4 regions of the Arthrobacter sp. FX8 genome follow, and region 2 is predicted to be linked to each of the others. Evidence: riboswitches for the same ligand, from Rfam matches in the RefSeq annotation. Region 2 holds a riboswitch; each other region holds the start of a gene.
The links. A riboswitch is a leader RNA that binds a small molecule or an ion and turns the genes downstream of it on or off. The one in region 2 is predicted to bind S-adenosylmethionine.
Positions count from the first base shown of each region.

Region 1: linked by a shared signal. The riboswitch ahead of OUO20_RS20735 (cobalamin-independent methionine synthase II family protein) and the one ahead of metX (homoserine O-acetyltransferase MetX) in region 2 are both predicted to bind S-adenosylmethionine.
Region 3: linked by a shared signal. The riboswitch ahead of OUO20_RS15735 (DUF1737 domain-containing protein) and the one ahead of metX (homoserine O-acetyltransferase MetX) in region 2 are both predicted to bind S-adenosylmethionine.
Region 4: linked by a shared signal. The riboswitch ahead of OUO20_RS09545 (aminotransferase class V-fold PLP-dependent enzyme) and the one ahead of metX (homoserine O-acetyltransferase MetX) in region 2 are both predicted to bind S-adenosylmethionine.

Region 1 is NZ_CP113505.1:4,399,644-4,403,848, reverse strand. It holds gene OUO20_RS20750 (hypothetical protein) at 1-334, opposite strand, end outside; gene OUO20_RS20745 (S26 family signal peptidase) at 567-1,181, opposite strand; gene OUO20_RS20740 (SipW-dependent-type signal peptide-containing protein) at 1,200-1,895, opposite strand; SAM riboswitch class I at 2,152-2,255, shown strand; gene OUO20_RS20735 (cobalamin-independent methionine synthase II family protein) at 2,269-3,477, shown strand; gene OUO20_RS20730 (uracil-DNA glycosylase) at 3,679-4,205, shown strand, end outside.
Region 2 is NZ_CP113505.1:772,543-776,747, forward strand. It holds SAM riboswitch class IV at 35-149, shown strand; partial or broken gene OUO20_RS03480 (bifunctional o-acetylhomoserine/o-acetylserine sulfhydrylase) at 193-1,514, shown strand; SAM riboswitch class IV at 1,614-1,729, shown strand; gene metX (homoserine O-acetyltransferase MetX) at 1,742-2,857, shown strand; gene OUO20_RS03490 (MFS transporter) at 3,024-4,205, shown strand, end outside.
Region 3 is NZ_CP113505.1:3,359,750-3,363,954, forward strand. It holds gene opgC (OpgC domain-containing protein) at 1-1,648, opposite strand, end outside; SAM riboswitch class IV at 1,874-1,989, shown strand; gene OUO20_RS15735 (DUF1737 domain-containing protein) at 2,003-2,278, shown strand; gene OUO20_RS15740 (rhodanese-like domain-containing protein) at 2,275-2,685, shown strand; gene OUO20_RS15745 (O-succinylhomoserine sulfhydrylase) at 2,686-3,894, shown strand; gene OUO20_RS15750 (glutamate--cysteine ligase 2) at 4,031-4,205, opposite strand, start outside.
Region 4 is NZ_CP113505.1:2,082,837-2,087,041, reverse strand. It holds gene OUO20_RS09550 (class I SAM-dependent methyltransferase) at 1-751, opposite strand, end outside; partial or broken gene OUO20_RS09545 (aminotransferase class V-fold PLP-dependent enzyme) at 853-2,269, opposite strand; SAM riboswitch class IV at 2,306-2,419, opposite strand; gene hisN (histidinol-phosphatase) at 2,572-3,384, opposite strand; partial or broken gene rsgA (ribosome small subunit-dependent GTPase A) at 3,429-4,205, opposite strand, start outside.

The DNA.
Region 1 (4,205 bases), 920 kb from region 2:
CAATGCCTGCAGCGGTGACCCCAATGCCCAAGGTCAGCGACGTGTCCGGTGGATCCTGCGAACCCGCGGGCCGGGAAAGGATGAAGCGGAGGTAAGGTGAGGGGCCGCCGCGCAGATCCCGCAAGGGAACCAGCACGTCCTGACGGTGTTCGGCCAGCGTCACCGGCGCTATGCGCGGCGTGGAACCGATGGGACAGCGCAAATCCCCGCCCAGGCCGCTGCTTCCCTGCCAGGCGACGTCGCATTCGTCCACGGAAACCAGGTAGGTCCCTGTGCCGGCAAGCCCACCGTCCGCAGTCACCTGCAGCGTCGACTCACCGCTGGGCTGGTCCACCGAAATGCCAATCTGCCAACTGAAGGACTCCCCTGCTTGAAGCGCAGGAAGGGCCAATGGATACATCGACGAAGAAAGGGACAGGAAGCCTGCCGCTCCTGTCTCCGGAACCGGAACCAATGGTTCGTCAGCCACCGCTGCGCCGGGCGCAGCGGTGGCCAGCAAAACTGCGATAACCCCCGCGGCTCTTGCGACGCGCCTGAAGCTGGCTCCCGCCATGTCATTTACGACCTTACTGTTGTGGTTTCGCCGGGGGTTCGTCGTCAACCTCCGCCTGGCCAGTTGCACCGTGTCTCGGCCAGTAGGCCCATGTCACCAGCACGGTCACAGCGAGCGTTGCTGCACCCAGGAACTCCGGCCCCCGTGAAGCCATGACCCAAGCTCCTAAGCCGGGAACGGTGACCAGCACCTTCTGCGCCGTGGCCACCTCGTAGGGCAACGGGTCATCCGAAGTGTTAGCGTCGCCGCGAAGCCTTAGCGACGCTGTGGCCCCCTTCACACTGGGCGGGTCAACTGCCACCACGCGGTGGGTCACCAGGGCGGTCGCCGCTTCCCGGCGGACCGACACGACGTCGCCCGGGACGAGATCCTTGGCGGTGACCTGCACGGTCAGGGACAGCGCACCGACTGGATAGAGCGGCTCCATCGATCCCGTACGGAAAACGACGAAGGACGCTTTGAAGAAAAGGCCGAGGACCAGGGAGAGGATGCATGCCAGTCCCAGCAGGGCAACGACGGAAAGCAATACCTCCCTGAACCCCCGGGCCACGCTTCCCACACCCGGCGGGAGCCGGGTTCCGGACGGCACGGCCGCCGCCCGGAACCCGGACTCACGCCTGGCGGACATCCGAAGCACGGGTGGCGGCTACGACTGGCCTATGGTGCTGCTGAAGGTCCACAAGGGGGTGGTCCGCAATCCCTGAAGATCAACGCTTGCATTCGAAGGGAGCGTCATTGCGAAGCAAAGACTCACAGGTGTGCCCGCAGCTGCGTCCGTAGCTCCGGCCGGAAGGTTGATCGGAGTGTCCGAACGGGTGTTCAGGGTCGAGCCAACAGGAACAAGATCAGTTCCATTGGAGGAGAAGTTGGTGGCGTTGCAAAGGTCCTTGTCCACATCCTTCTTCAGCTGGTACCGAAGAGCACCGTACAGCGCTGCAGAGTTGGTGGCTGAATCAGTTCCGTCGAGCCGGGCAGCCCCCGTCAGCGTGGCCACCAATGATTGGGACTTGTCGGAAGCCCGCAACTGCATCGGGGCGTAGACCGTCGACCCCGGCACGAGATCGTCAGCATTGACGCTGAATGTCAGGGCTCCACCGGGAGCAGTCGGCTCGTCAGCCCAAACCGCCTCGCTTGAAGTACCGGACCACGTGTTCTGCTGCATGTGGTAGACCTTGGTACCCGGGCCGCCGCCGTTCCCGCTCTGGCCGAAGACCCACTCGTTGTCCGTCCACGCAGCGAGAGTGAAGGCTGCGCCGATCCCCAAGACAAGGCCGCCGGCAAGAATAGCGCGGACTTTATTAGCCTTTTGCGAGCGCGGCTTAGCGCTGGTTGATTCAACCATGATTTCCCCCAAATTAGAATTAAACCCCGAACGGTAGGAACCGGGACACTGGTATGGGGGATTATCGGTATTTCCCCCAAAAGACCGATGTTTCTACATCATCATTACTTACTAATTAAAGTCAAGTCGGTGTATTAAATGTTATCAACTGTCGCTTTCTCCGGCGGAATCGTGCGGACGCGCTCCGACGGACGCTGCCGCGCCACATTATGAAACCGAGTTGCCCCGCCGCCACGCTGTCGCTTTAGGTGGGAGTGAACCATCCGGAGCGGCCGAGAGACCTGGCTCAATGACGCCGCAGCAACCACGTCCCGGCAGACTCCTGCCGGCCGAAGGTGCTACTGCCAGGACCGATGGAAAGGAAGATTCCAGCATGTCCCAGAACACCGACCATATCCGCGTGACCCACGCCGGTTCATTGCCCCGCACCCCTGAACTCATTGCGGCCAACGCCGCCAAGGAAGCCGACGGCATCACGCCGGAATTCCTGGAACTCCTCGAAGCCTCCGTAGTGGACGTGGTGCAGCGCCAGAAGGACCTTGGCATCGACATCCCCAACGACGGCGAGTACGGGCACACCATGTCCAGCTCGGTGGATTACGGGGCGTGGTGGAATTACTCCTTCGCCCGGCTCGGGGGCCTTGAGCCAACCACCGTGGACCGCTGGGCCGAGTCCGGCGTCCGCCGCTCGTCCCCCGGCAACGTTGTCCTGACCTCGTTCCCGGACCGGCGCGACCGGCAGGCCTTCAACGAGGCCTACAGCGATCCCGCATCCGGCATCCTCACCCACCGCAGGAGCGTTGCCCAGCCCAAGATCGCCGGACCGCTGACCTACACGGGCCAGGACCTGGTGGCCTCGGACATCCGGAACCTGAAGACCGGGCTCGCCGCCGCAGGCCTCACGGATGGCTTCGTGGCCTCCCTCTCCCCCGGCTCATGCGCGCGGGTAGCCAACGAGTACTACAAGAGCGACGAGGAACTCGTCTACGCCTGCGCTGATGCCATGCGGGAGGAATACAAGGCCATCATCGAGGCCGGCCTTACGGTGCAGCTCGATGATCCGTCCCTGGCCGAAAGCTGGGACCAGATCAATCCCGAGCCGTCCCTGGACGATTACCTGAAGTTCATCCAGCTGCGCGTCGAAGCGACCAACTGGGCGCTGCGCGGCCTGCCGCAGGAACAGATCCGGCTGCACGTGTGCTGGGGATCCTGGCACGGCCCACACACCACGGACATCCCGTTCGCCGACATCATCGGCTCTGTGCTTCAGGTCAACGCCGGCGGCTATTCCTTTGAAGCGGCAAACGTCCGCCACGAACACGAATGGCGGGTGTGGGAGGACACAAAGCTCCCCGAGGGCAAGGTGATCATCCCGGGCGTTGTTTCGCATGCCACCAATGTGGTGGAGCACCCGGACCTGGTGGCGGACCGGATCGTCCGCTTTGCGGACCTCGTGGGCCGCGGGAACGTCATTGCCTCCACCGACTGTGGCCTGGGCGGCAGGGTGCACCCGCAGATCGCCTTCGCCAAGCTGGAGGCACTGGGTGAGGGTGCCCGCCGCGCCTCGAAGCGCCTCTTCTAGCCGCTCCCGCACCGACGCGCCGGCTGTGCCTTCCATCACCGGAAGGAGCGGCCGGCGTTTCGCTTGCCTGGGCTTGCTAAACTGGAGTAGGCCGACCAGGAGTTGGTCCACCCCAATCAACCGCCACTGATGTGCCGTGCCGCCGTGCGCCCATGTCCGTGGCGGCAGCAACGCCAATCCCCGCAGGAGATCCAGCACTTCATGACAGCCCTGGCACCCGAAACATTCCACGAACAGCTCATGAGCCGCCGCTACGAACCCAGCGTTGCCGCCGTCAACGAACTGTGTGATTCCCTGCAGGAGGCCAAGCCCGGAACCGTGGTGCCCTACGTGGACCCCATGCACGACGTGGAGGAATGCCGCATTATCAGCCTGTTCTCCAACATCGGCGAGGTGGATCCGTCCGGGTTCATCACCCCCGGCGACCAGGACGCTGTTACCCGCATGCTGGGGATCCAGTGGAAGCTTGGCCTGCGCCCGGAGTTCGTCATGCCGTGGAACGTCCACCCTTGGCACGTCCCGGGCGAACCCAACGGCAAGTTCACTCCGGACCAGATCCAGTCAGGCCTGAAGCCCCTGCTGAAGTTCCTGGCCCTGGTCCCCCGCGCCTCGGTGATCGTGGCGCATGGCACCGAAGCCAACCGCCTGGCCAACCTGCTGTTGAAGACCGAGGTGCCCCTCCTCTGGCGCCGCGGCCTGAAGACCTACAAGGTCCGCTCGCTGAGCGG
Region 2 (4,205 bases):
CCACGGCGACTACCCCGTTCCTAGACTGGGCGCAGGTCATGAGCGCCAGCGCCAAGCCCCGGCTCGCTGGCCGGCAACCCTCCACCCGCGGTGGGGTGCCCCGGGTGAGGACCTGGCTGTCCGGCAAGAGCCGGAAGCAAGCGCGGCCCGTACTGCCCCACGCATTCCGGGCCCATGTCATAGGAGACTGAGATGTCCAACGGATGGTCTTTCGAAACCCGCCAGATCCATGCAGGCCAGGAGCCCGACAGTGCCACCGGAGCCCGCGCGCTCCCCATTTACCAGACCACGTCCTTCGTGTTCCCCAGCGCCGAAAGCGCAGCCAACCGCTTTGCCCTCGCCGAACTTGCGCCCATCTACACCCGGATCGGCAACCCCACCCAGGATGCCGTCGAACAGCGGATCGCCAGCCTTGAGGGAGGCCTGGCCGCTTTGCTGCTGAGCTCGGGCCAGGCCGCCGAGACGTTCGCGGTGCTGAACATTGCGGAGGCGGGGGACCATATTGTGGCGAGCCCCAGCCTTTATGGCGGAACGTACAACCTGTTCGCCCACACCCTGAAGAAGTTCGGCATCTCGGTCACCTTCGTCCAGGATCCCGACAACCTGGACCAGTGGCGCGACGCCGTCCAGCCGAACACCAAGCTCTTTTTCGGTGAAGTGGTGTCCAATCCCCGCCAGGACGTCCTGGACATCGAAGGCATCTCCGAGGTGGCCCACCAGGCAGGCGTGCCACTGATCGTGGACAACACCCTGTCCACGCCCTACCTGATCCGCCCACTGGAGTGGGGTGCGGACATCGTGATCCACTCCGCCACCAAATACCTGGGCGGCCACGGCTCCGCAATTGCCGGCGTGATCGTGGACTCCGGCAAATTCGACTTCGGCAAGGACCCTGAACGGTTCCCCGGCTTCAACACCCCGGACCCCACCTACAACGGCCTGGTCTACGCCCGCGACCTAGGCGCCGACGGTGCGCTGGGTGCCAACCTCTCCTACATCCTCAAGGCCCGCGTCCAGCTGCTGCGCGACCTTGGCTCGGCGGTTTCCCCTTCAACGCCTTCCTGATCTCCCAGGGCCTGGAGACGCTGAGCCTGCGGGTGGAACGCCACGTTGCCAACGCCACGGAAGTGGCGCGCTGGCTGGAAGGACGGGACGACGTCGAATCCGTCGCCTACGCCGGGTTGCCCTCCAGCCCCTGGTACGAGCGTGGCCGCAAGTACGGGCCCAAGGGAACGGGCGCCGTCGTGGCCTTCAACCTTGCCGGCGGAGCGGAGGCGGGCAAGCGCTTCGTCGACGCCCTGGAGCTGCACTCCCACGTGGCCAACATCGGCGACGTCCGCTCCCTGGTCATCCACCCGGCGTCGACCACCCACAGCCAGCTCTCGCCGGAGCAGCAAGCGGTGGCCGGGGTGAATCCGGGACTGGTCCGGCTCTCTGTTGGCCTGGAGCACATCGATGACATCCTGGCCGACCTGGAAGCGGGTTTCCGCGCTGCCAAAGGCGCCCAGAGCTAAAAGCGCGCCAGGGCTGACGCCGGGAGGGCCGGCAAGCGGGGAAGTCACAACCAGTCACACTCTTGGCCTGGAGCGGGGGTGTTTCGTACACTCGAACCAGGTCATGAGTGCCAGTGACAGCCCCGGCTTGCTGGCCGGCAACCCTCCATCCGCGGTGGGGTGCCCCGGGTGAGGACCTGGCCTGCCGGTCAGACGACGGCAGGCAAGCGCGTAGAAGAGGTCTTGCCATGACGGTTACCGTCGCCCGAACCACCATCCCCGAACACGGAATTGTCCGCTACGCCTCCATCGGAGGGCTGGAACTTGAAGCCGGGGGATACCTCCCGGACGTCACGCTGGCCTACGAAACCTGGGGCACGCTCAACGCCGACGCCAGCAACGCCATCCTGATCGAGCACGCCCTGACCGGCAGCACCCACGTGACCCGCGGTGACACGGACGAAGAAGGCTGGTGGGAACAATTGGCCGGTCCCGGCGCTCCCGTGGACACGGACAAGTTCTTCGTGGTGTCCGTCAACATCGTGGGCGGCTGCTACGGGTCCACGGGCCCGTCCTCGGCCGCCCCGGACGGAGCCCCCTGGGGCTCCCGCTTCCCCCTGGTCACCCTGCGGGACAGCACGGTGGCAGAGGCCCGGCTGGCTGACCAGCTGGGCATCAGCAGCTGGTTCGCTGTCCTGGGCGGATCCATGGGCGGCGCCCGCGCCCTTGAATGGGCAGTGACCTACCCGGAGAGGGTGCAGCGCTGCGCCGTCATCTCCGTGGGTGCCGCGAGCACGGCGGAACAGATCGCCTTCGCGCAGGCCCAGACCCTGGCCATCCGGCAGGACCCACATTTCAACGGCGGCGACTACTATGGCGGCCCCTGCCCGGAAGCCGGGCTGGCACTTGCCCGGCGCATTGCCCACATCACCTACCGGTCCGCGGCTGAACTGGAAGGCCGCTTCGGCCGGGAACCCCAGGCGCCGGAGTCGCCCCTGAAGGGTGAGGCTCTGGCCGCCCGCGGCCGCTACCAGGTGGAAAGCTACCTGGACCACCAGGGCAGCAAGCTCGTGAAGCGCTTCGACGCCAACAGCTATATCGCCCTCACCGAGGCGCTGATGAGCCATGACATCTGCCGGGGCCGCGGAACCCTGGCCGAAACCCTGGCCAGGTCCACCGCCAGGTTCTTCGTGGCCGCCGTGGATTCGGACCGGCTGTATTTCCCGTCGCAGTCCCGTGAGCTGGCCCAGGCCCTGCCGGGGGACGTGGACGTGCACGTCATCCAGGCGCCGATCGGGCACGACGGGTTCCTGACAGAGATCGGGCAGCTGGGCAGCCAGCTCCGGAGCAGCTTCCTGGCCTAGCGCCCCGCATGTGCATTCCTGCAGATGCCTTCTGCACTAATCGGCGTTGAGGTTGCACCGCAGGCAGACCATACTCAATCGAATCCGGTGCGTTCGTGGTGTGCATCACACCCGGCCGCCATTGATTGGTCCCCGTGGTGTCGACGACGACGCCGAAGGAGTTCGCATGAGTACGGAAAGCTCCGCCGCAAGGCGCACAGAGGAAACCGACGTCAAGGCTTCAGGCCTTAAGAAAGTGGTTACGGCCTCCATGGCCGGAACCGTTGTTGAGTGGTACGAGTTCTTCCTCTACGCCTCGGCTGCCACCCTGGTGTTCGGAAAGGCCTTCTTCCCCAACGCCGGCACAGAACTGGATGGCATCATCGCCGCCTTCCTCACTTATGCCGTCGGTTTCGTGGCGCGCCCCATCGGCGGCATCGTCTTTGGCCACTTCGGCGACAAGTTCGGACGCAAGAAGCTGCTGCAGCTGAGCATCATCCTGGTAGGCGTCTCCACCTTCCTCATGGGCTGCCTGCCCACGTTCCAGCAGATCGGCTACTGGGCTCCCGCACTGCTGGTGGTCCTCCGGTTCGCCCAGGGCTTTGCCGTTGGCGGCGAGTGGGGCGGCGCCGTCCTCCTCGTGGCCGAACACAGCCCCAGCAAATCCCGCGGTTTCTGGGCCAGCTGGCCACAGTCGGCAGTGCCGCTGGGAAACCTGCTTGCCACCGCCGTCTTGTTCACCCTGTCCTCCACGTTGACCCAGGACGCCTTCCTGGGGTGGGGCTGGCGCGTAGCGTTCTGGCTGTCCGCGGTGATCGTCCTGATCGGTTACTACATCCGCACCAAGGTCAATGACGCACCGATCTTCCTCGAAGCCCGCAAAGAGGTCGAAGCCGGCCACAAGGGCTACGGCGTCGCTGAGGTATTCCGGCGCTACCCCCGCGGCGTCTTCACCGCCATGGGCCTGCGCCTGGCGGAAAACATCCTGTACTACCTCGTGGTCACGTTCTCCATCACCTACCTGAAAACCGTGGTCCAGGCCGACACCACCCGCATCCTCCTCCTGCTGCTCCTTGCCCACGCCCTGCACTTCGCCGTCGTGCCCATGGTCGGCAAGCTGTCGGACCGGTTTGGCCGCAGGCCCGTCTACATGGCCGGCGCCATCATGGGGGCCACCTGGGGCTTCTTCGCCTTCCCCATGATGGACACCAAGAACGATGCCATCATCCTGGCGGCCATCATGATCGGCCTGGTGTTCCACGCCTTCATGTACGCCGGGCAGCCTGCCATCATGGCGGAAATGTTCCCCACCCGGATGCGCTACTCCGGGGTTTCCCTGGGCTACCAGGTGACGTCGATCGTTGCAGGA
Region 3 (4,205 bases), 2.0 Mb from region 2:
GCCCGGCGCCACCGGTCCCCTGGTCCACGAACGTGGTCAGGGCCTCGGTGTGGAAGAACGGGAGCAGGGACAGAAGGAAGACGCCGATCAGCACGGCCAGCGCCGTCAGGTAGAGCTTGCCGGCGCGGCGGGTCGTGAGGTCGACCACCTGCCCGAAGTCCTCCCTGGCCTTGGGTCCGTACACCATGCCCACCACCAGTCCGGAGAACAGGACGAACAGTTCCGCACCCGACACGAAGCCCACGGCCTCCTGGGTGAGCAGCTGGAACAGCGATGCCATGCCCAGGTGGTTCACCACCACAAAGACGATGGCCATCCCGCGCAGCAGATCGATGCGCGAGTCCCTGGCGGAGGGATCCTGGTAGCCCCAGGCCGTGGCTGCGTTGATCCGGCGGGGTATCTGCCACAGGGCCACCAGGAGGATGGCCATGGCGGCGGCAACAGTCCAGGCGGCAGCCCCGGAGAGCGTGTTGGCCCGGACGTAGGTGCTCCCGGATGCCACTTCGGTGACCGGCCCGGTGACCATTGGCGATGCCTTCAGCCTGTCCAGGGCCGCTTTGGCGATGCCCGCCTGTCCCGTGAGCAGCCAGCTGATGCTCGCCACGCCGGTATCCCTGGTGCTGGTGCGCTCGTCCCAGACAACGGCGGCCGTCCCGGCAAAAGCTGGGGAAGTGGCAGTTCCCACCACCTGGTCCCACCAGCCCGCCTTGATGTCCGCCTCCTGCGCGCCGCCGGACGCGGGGCTGTAGAAAGCAGAGGTCTGGAGGAGGAACGGCTTGTTGCGCCCCTCGGAATAGGTGCCGTAGAAGTTTTCGCCGCCGGAGGCCGTCAGCATGTCCTGGAGCTCGCCGGCCCTCGGCTGGGAGTTGACGGCGGGGCCGCCGGCCGTGTCGTCGTGATAGGCGGCCAGCCCCGCCCAGTCCACTGCGTCGTCGCCCGGGTAGTAAGGGGCGTAGGCGCTGTCGCTTGAGTTCCAGGCCCCGTCGCCGTTCGTGTCCAGGAGGGAAAAGCCTTCGGTTCCGGGCTGCGGGGCATCCCGGTTGCGGTCAAAGGGGTAGTCCTTGCCCAGGTAAGGCGCCCACACCAAGGTGGCCCGGCCGCCGTCGTACTTCTTGAACGCTGCCGCCACAGCCCTGAAGGCCTGCCGGTACGCGGCGGGCTGCTGGCCCCAGGCCACCCAGCTTGCATTCATGTCCGGGGCGAACCGGATCAGCAGCTGCCCCTTGAACCCGGACGTAAGGTCGCGCACCTGCGCTGCGAATGCTTCCGCTTCCGCGGTGCCGAGCTGGTCCAGGGGCACTGACGGCTTCACCGTGAGCAGGGCGTGGGCGCCTAGGGACGCGGCCTGCTGAAGGAAGCCGTCAAGGTCGTTCCGTTCCGAATCGCGGTAGGGGATGGTGATGTCGTGGCCGAAGACGGCCGGACTGGCACCAAGCCGGCCGCTGAAGCCTGCGGCGGTGTCCTCGCCCCACTCGAGCACCGCGCCCAGCCAGGGCTTTCCCTTCTCCGGCGCAGCGTCCGCCGCATGCGCCGGCGCAGCCGCCAGCAGGGCAAGGAGGCTGACGATGGCCGCGGCCAGGAACGCCCCGATGGACGGCCGGCGGGTCCCGCGGATGGCGGCCTGGTGGCGCGATGTGTTTGCCCGCATGCTGACAGGACCCCCGGTGCTCATTGCTGTGACGACGGGGCGGCGCCCCGGTAAGAACTTTATCGGCCCCGCGGCCCCGGGCGGCACGTGGCGGGCCGCCCACCTGCGGCGATGTCCGCCGTCGCGCTTTCCTTCAACCCCGCGCCTCCCTTCAGCGCTGCTCAATTACGGAACATGACGACGGCGGCGGTGCGGCTTGGCGCGGCAGATGTTACGTTTTTGGGGAGTAATGAGTACCGGTGTGAAGCCCTGACTGGCCGGTCGGCAACCCTCCCTTTCGCGGCGGGGTGCCTCAGGTGAATACTCGGCATATCGACCGATTCGAGCTGCAAGCGTGAAAGAAGGAGATCCGTCGTGTCTGACGCACCTGCCCCTGACGAAAAATTGTCCTACCGCCTGATCACCGGCCCGGATGACCGTTCATTCTGCGAGCGGATCTCCACGGCCCTGGCCGACGGCTATGTGCTGCACGGCAGCCCGGCAGCCACCTTCAATGGCACCAGCGTGATCGTGGCGCAGGCAGTGGTCCTTCCGGCGGCAATCGCCTCGGCCGATGCCGCGGTTGCCACCGCAGTGGATGAACTGGACGCCGAATTTGAAGGCGAGTTCGACGGCGAGGGCCACGCATGAGCTACGCGGGAGACCTCACGCCCCAGGAAGCATGGGAGAAGCTGGAACAGGGCGCCATCCTGGTGGACGTCCGCACCGAGGGCGAATGGGCCCACATCGGCATTCCGGACACCAAGGCCACGGACAACGACCCCCTCTTCATCCAGTGGACCTTCCCCGGCGGCATCCCCAACCCCGACTTCATCAACGACCTCAGCCAGCAGGCGCCCGAGGACCGTTCAACCGAACTGGTGTTCCTGTGCCGCTCCGGCCAGCGGTCCATCGCGGCAGCCATCGCGGCCACCCGGGCCGGCTTCACCTCCTACAACGTGCTGGAGGGCTTTGAAGGCGAGCCGGACCGCTATGGCGAACGCACCGTCAACGGCTGGAAAAACCGCGGCCTTCCCACCAACCTCGGAAAGAACTAAGTGACCTTCAACCAAGACGCCCCCGGCTGGAACCCCGACACCCAGGCTGTCCGTGGCGGGCTGGACCGCACCAACTTCCAGGAAACGTCCGAGGCCATTTTCCTGAACTCCGGCTTCGTCTACGAATCCGCGGCAGCAGCTGAACGCGCCTTCACCGGCGAGGACGAACGCTTTGTCTACTCCCGCTACGGCAACCCGTCCGTGGCCACCTTCCAGGAGCGGCTCCGGCTGCTGGAAGGCACCGAAGCCTGCTTCGCGACGGCGTCGGGCATGTCCGCGGTGTTCACCGCGCTTGGTGCCCTGCTGGCTGCCGGCGACCGGGTGGTGGCCGCCCGGTCGCTGTTCGGTTCGTGCTTCGTGATTTTGAACGAGATCCTTCCCCGGTGGGGCGTGGAGACCGTCTTCGTGGACGGGCCGGACCTGGACCAGTGGCGCGAGGCCCTCTCCAAGCCCACCACCGCCGTCTTCTTCGAATCCCCGTCCAACCCGATGCAGGAGATCGTGGACATCGCCGCGGTCAGCGAACTTGCGCATGCCGCCGGCGCCAAGGTGGTGGCGGACAACGTCTTCGCCACTCCCCTGCTGCAGCGCTGCGGTGACCTGGGCGCCGACGTCATCGTCTACTCCGGCACCAAGCACATCGACGGCCAGGGCAGGGTCATGGGCGGCGCCATCCTGGGCACCAAGGAGTTCATCGACGGTCCCGTGAAACAGCTAATGCGCCACACCGGGCCCGCACTCTCGGCGTTCAACGCCTGGGTCCTGACCAAGGGCCTGGAGACCATGAGCCTGCGCGTGAACCATTCCTCCGCCACGGCGCTCCGGCTCGCAGAGTGGCTGGAAGAACAGCCCGCCGTGAGCTGGGTGAAGTACCCGCTGCTCAAGTCCCACCCGCAGTACGACCTGGCGGCACGGCAGATGAGCGCCGGCGGTACGGTCCTCACGCTTGAGCTGGCTCCCTCCGGCGGGCGCTCCGGCAAGGAAGCGGCCTTCGCACTGCTGGACGGGCTGCGCATCATCGACATCTCCAACAACCTTGGTGATTCGAAGTCCCTGATCACGCACCCCGCCACCACCACGCACCGCGCCATGGGGCCGGAAGGGCGAGCCGCCATTGGGCTCAGTGACGGCGTGGTGCGGCTCTCGGTGGGGCTCGAGGACCCGGAGGACCTCCTCCGCGACCTGGAACAGGCACTCAAGCAGATCTAGCCGCGCGGGAAGCCCTAGCTCCTCTGGGTCCGGGCGACGCGCTTCCTCACTCTCGATGCGCAGATTCCCTGGCGCGCACCAAATATGGGCCGCGAAGAGGAATCTGCGCGTCGGGAATGGATATGCGCATCGAAGGTCAGCTCTGGCGGACCCGCAGCAGTTCGGGCGTGCCCTCCACGTCAGCAAGGTCCAGGGCATCCCGCATGGTCACGTTGACGGCCTGCCGCACCACGGCGCCGAACCCCATGTCCTCCGGGGGCGGTCCCGCCAGCGCCTTGTCCCGGGCGCGGCGCTGTTCGGCGGCTCCCGTT
Region 4 (4,205 bases), 1.3 Mb from region 2:
TGACGGCCCGCCAAGCCAGGGTGAGGTAGGGAAGGTCGATTTCCTGGTCAGGGGTGTAGGCAAGGTGTTCGTGCAGGTACCAGTCCAGGTTGGCCAGGACCTTGGCCCGCGTTGACTCGCCGGCCCGGAGGTAGTAGCTGCGGGATTTAGTGAGTTCCATCAGGTCCGTGGTGTCCACTGTGTCCTGCCAGTGGGTGACATGCCCTTCGAGCCCCTGGAACTCCGGGCCGATGACGGGCTTGTGCCCCGGCCGGTAGACGTCGCCTGCGTGCATGATCCGGGAGAGCCGGTGCACCCAGGGCACTGAGGTGTCCAGCTGGTTCCACACCAGGCCGAGGGTTCCGTGCGGGCGCAGCACGCGGGCCAGTTCGGTGCTTGCCGCCAGGGCGTCGCACCAGTGCCACGCCTGGGCTACGGTGACGACGTCGAAGCTGGCGTCGGGCAGGCCTGTCGCCTCGGCAGTCCCCGGCATCGCCGTGGCAGCCGGGTAGTGTTCCGTGAGCTGGGCGAGCATGTCCGCCGAGGGGTCCACGGCCGTGACGTCCAGCCCCATGTCCAGCAGCAGCGCGGTGAACTTTCCGGTACCGGCACCAACGTCGAGGGCTTCATGGGCGTCGGCGGGCACCAGCCACCGGGCTGACTCCTCAGGGTAGCCGGGCCGGACGCGCTGGTAGTGCCTGCCGCCGTCCTGGAAGCTCTGGCCCAGTTCCCTGCGCCGCCCGTGATCAAGCTTGGGGCCACCCCGAACCACGCGTGGCCTCCTTCAGCTGACGTCCTGCGGTACCTTTCGAATTTACCGCATTCCCCTGACGCGCGGTCAGCCGGCTGAAACAGGAGTGGCGGTTTCCGGCGTCAGTCGTCGATGCAGGGCGCTGCGCCGGCTGTTCCAGGGGTGTTGGGCGCCCAGTGCGGGTAGGTGCGGGTGTCGTTGGCAGGGACCCAGCGGCCTGCGTCCACCACGTAGTCCCAGCCCAGCCCGTTGCTCCGGAGCGCCTGGATGCCGGCCAGCAGGCGCTCGGCATCTTCCAGGCGCGAACCGACGCCGAAGCTGGCGCGGAGGGAACCGGACGGCAGGCCCAGGCGCTTCAGCAGGGGATGGGCGCAGAAGCGCCCGTCACGCAGGCCCACGCCATGCTCTGCCGAAAGGTACGCCGCCACCAGTCCTGCGTCGTAACCCTCGACGGAGAAGTTGACCACCCCGATGGTGTCCGTTTCGGGGTTGGTGTCCTTGAAGATCTGGTGAACCGTGACGCCGTCGATCCGCTGGAGTCCCTCCACCAAAAAGGAGCGGATGGCGGACTCGTGGGCGTGCCAGCGTGCCTGGTCCAGGCCTGCAATGACCTGGGTGGCGCGGGCCAGCGTGGCGGCCCCCAGGACGTTCGGCGAGCCCCCTCATGGCGGGCCGGGCCGGTGGCCCAGCTGACGCCGTCGAGCCTGGCTTCCTTGACGGCGCCGCCGCCGGCGAGGTGCGGGACGCCGGCGTCCAGCCAGTCCGGGCGCCCCACCAGGACGCCGGCGCCGAAGGGCGCGTACAGCTTGTGGCCTGAGAAGGCGAGGTAGTCGACGTCATCCGCGCTGATGTCTATGCGGCGGTGCGGCGCGAGCTGGGCCGCATCCACCACGATCCGTGCGCCATGTTCGTGGGCCAGCGCGGCCAGCGCCCGGATGGGGAGGATTTCGCCGGTCACGTTGGAGGCCCCGGTGACCGCGACCAAGCTGACACCGCCCTGTCCAAGCTCGGCACGTACGGCCTCAAGGGTGCCGGTGATGGTGTCGGCGGCGACGATGCTGCGGTGCGGGACGCCCTGCCACGGCAGGAGATTGGCGTGGTGTTCGATGTCCAGGTACAGCACTTCGCCGTCGTGGCGGCCATCGGTCACGGGAAGGCAGCCGGCCAGCAGGTTCAGCGAATCCGTCGTGTTGCGGGTGAAGATGACCGAATCATCCGGGCGGCCGCCCACGAAATCCCTGACGATGCTGCGCGCGTTCTCGTACACGGAGGTGCTGATCTGGGATGCGTATCCTGCCCCGCGGTGGACGCTGGCGTAGTAGGGGAGGATCTCATTCAGGTAAGCGGACACTACGGACAGTGCCGGGGCGGAGGCGCCGTAATCGAGGTTGGCGTACCGCACGTGGCCGCCCGAAATCAGGGGCGCCTGGATTTCGGCGCCGGTGACGGCAGCGAGCGGCCGGCCGGCTGCGGCGTGGCGTGCATGGGGGACGGCAGCTTCGGCAATGACGGGCTGGGGGAGACGGTGGCAGTTGTCACAGAGACCTCACTTGGTACAGGACTCCGGCATAGTGGAATCCGCGCTTGCCGCATCCGCTCCGGACCGGCCTGGTCGTCACCCGGGGCACCCCACCGCGAATGGAGGGTTGCCGGCCAGCAAACCGGGGTTTTGCGCTGGCACTCGTGACCTGCATAAAAGCGTAGGACATGGGGCGGCCAGGACTGAAGCCGCGGCAATTGTTAAGGGCTTTGTTACGCGCCCCCGAATAAACGACGCCGGGCACCTGCCTTGGGAGGTGTCCGGCGTCGCATTATTCGTTCAAACGTGGAAAGCGCGTGAGTTACAGCAGATCGTCCAGGTACGGGTTCAATCGGTGCAGGACCTCCGAGTGCAGGATTGAGTTCGTGGCCAGGGCGTTCCCGCCGAACGGGCCGTCCTCGCCTTCCAGGGATGTGAACCGGCCGCCGGCCTCCACCACGATCGGCACCAGGGCAGCCATGTCATAGAGGTTCAGCTCGGGTTCGCAGGCGATGTCCACGGAGCCCTCGGCCACCATGCAATACGACCAGAAATCCCCGTAGGCCCGGGTCCGCCAAACGTCCTCGGTAAGGCCGAGGAACTCGTCAAGGTTTCCGCGTTCCTTCCACCCGCCCAGGCTGGAGTAGGAGAGGGAGGCGTCGGAAAGCTTCGACACGTTGGACACGCGGAGGCGGGTGGCGGCGGCAAGGGACCTGCCCATGTACGCGCCCATGCCTTTCGCCGCCCACCAGCGCTTGCCCAGGGCCGGGGCGCTGACGACGCCCACCACCGGTTCGCCCTCATCCACGAGGGCGATCAGCGTGGCCCATACGGGAACGCCGCGGACAAAGTTCTTGGTTCCGTCAATGGGGTCGATGATCCAGCGCCGGGAACCGTGGCCGGTGCTGCCGAATTCCTCGCCCAGGACGGCGTCGCGGGGGCGTGAACGGGAGAGCTGGCCCCGGATGGCTTCCTCGGCGGCCTTGTCCGCGTCGGTGACCGGCGTCAGGTCCGGCTTGGTCTCAACGTGGAGGTCCAGGGCCTTGAAGCGGCTCATGGTCTGGTCATCCACGGAGTCGGCCAGGACATGGGCCAGGCGCAGGTCATCGTTGTAGCTCGAAGCGGGTTGGATCATGGTTCCAAACTACCGTCTGTGGACGGTTCTGCCGGGAGAACGCGTCAGTTGACGCTGCCGAGCTCCTTGGTTTCCTGTGCTTCCATCCTCGGGTCCGTACCAAGCAGGCGCCGCAGCGAGGCCAGCCGGGCCGCGCCGGTGGGACCTGCGTGTCCGCCTGCCACCCAGTCGTCGAGGCCGCAGTTCACTGCGGTTGCGGTGTGCTTGCAGCCCCGTTCGCAGTTCTCGATGCCGGGGAGAGGTCCGGGAAGGAGCGCAGGATGCGGTCAGGGTCCACGTGCGCCAGGCCAAAGGAACGGATGCCGGGGGTATCGATGATCCAGCTGCCGGGAGGCGCGTCCGCCAACCGCAAGGCAAGGGCCGACGACGACGTGTGGCGGCCGCGCCCGGTCACGGCATTCACGCCGCCGGTGGCCCGCTCGGCGCCGGTCAGGGCGTTCACCATGGTGGACTTGCCGACGCCGGAGTGCCCCAGCATAACGGTGACCTTGCCATCGAGATGGTCCCGCAGCGCCGCCACTGCGGCGCTGTCCAGCCGCGCCGAGAGCCCGTCATCGGACCGGGCATCGATTCCCGACGCCTGCGCATCCGCCGTCTTGCTGATGATCACCGGGAAGTCCAGGTGCGTGTAGTTGGAAAGCAGTTCCGCGGGGTCTTTGACGTCGGCCTTGGTGACCAGCAGGATGGGTTCGATTCCGGCGTCGTATGCGGCCACGAGCGCGCGGTCGATGAACCCCGTGCGGGGTTCCGGGTTGGCGGCAGCCACCACGATCACCAGTTGGTCGGCGTTGGCCACCACCGCGCGCTCCACGGGGTCGGTG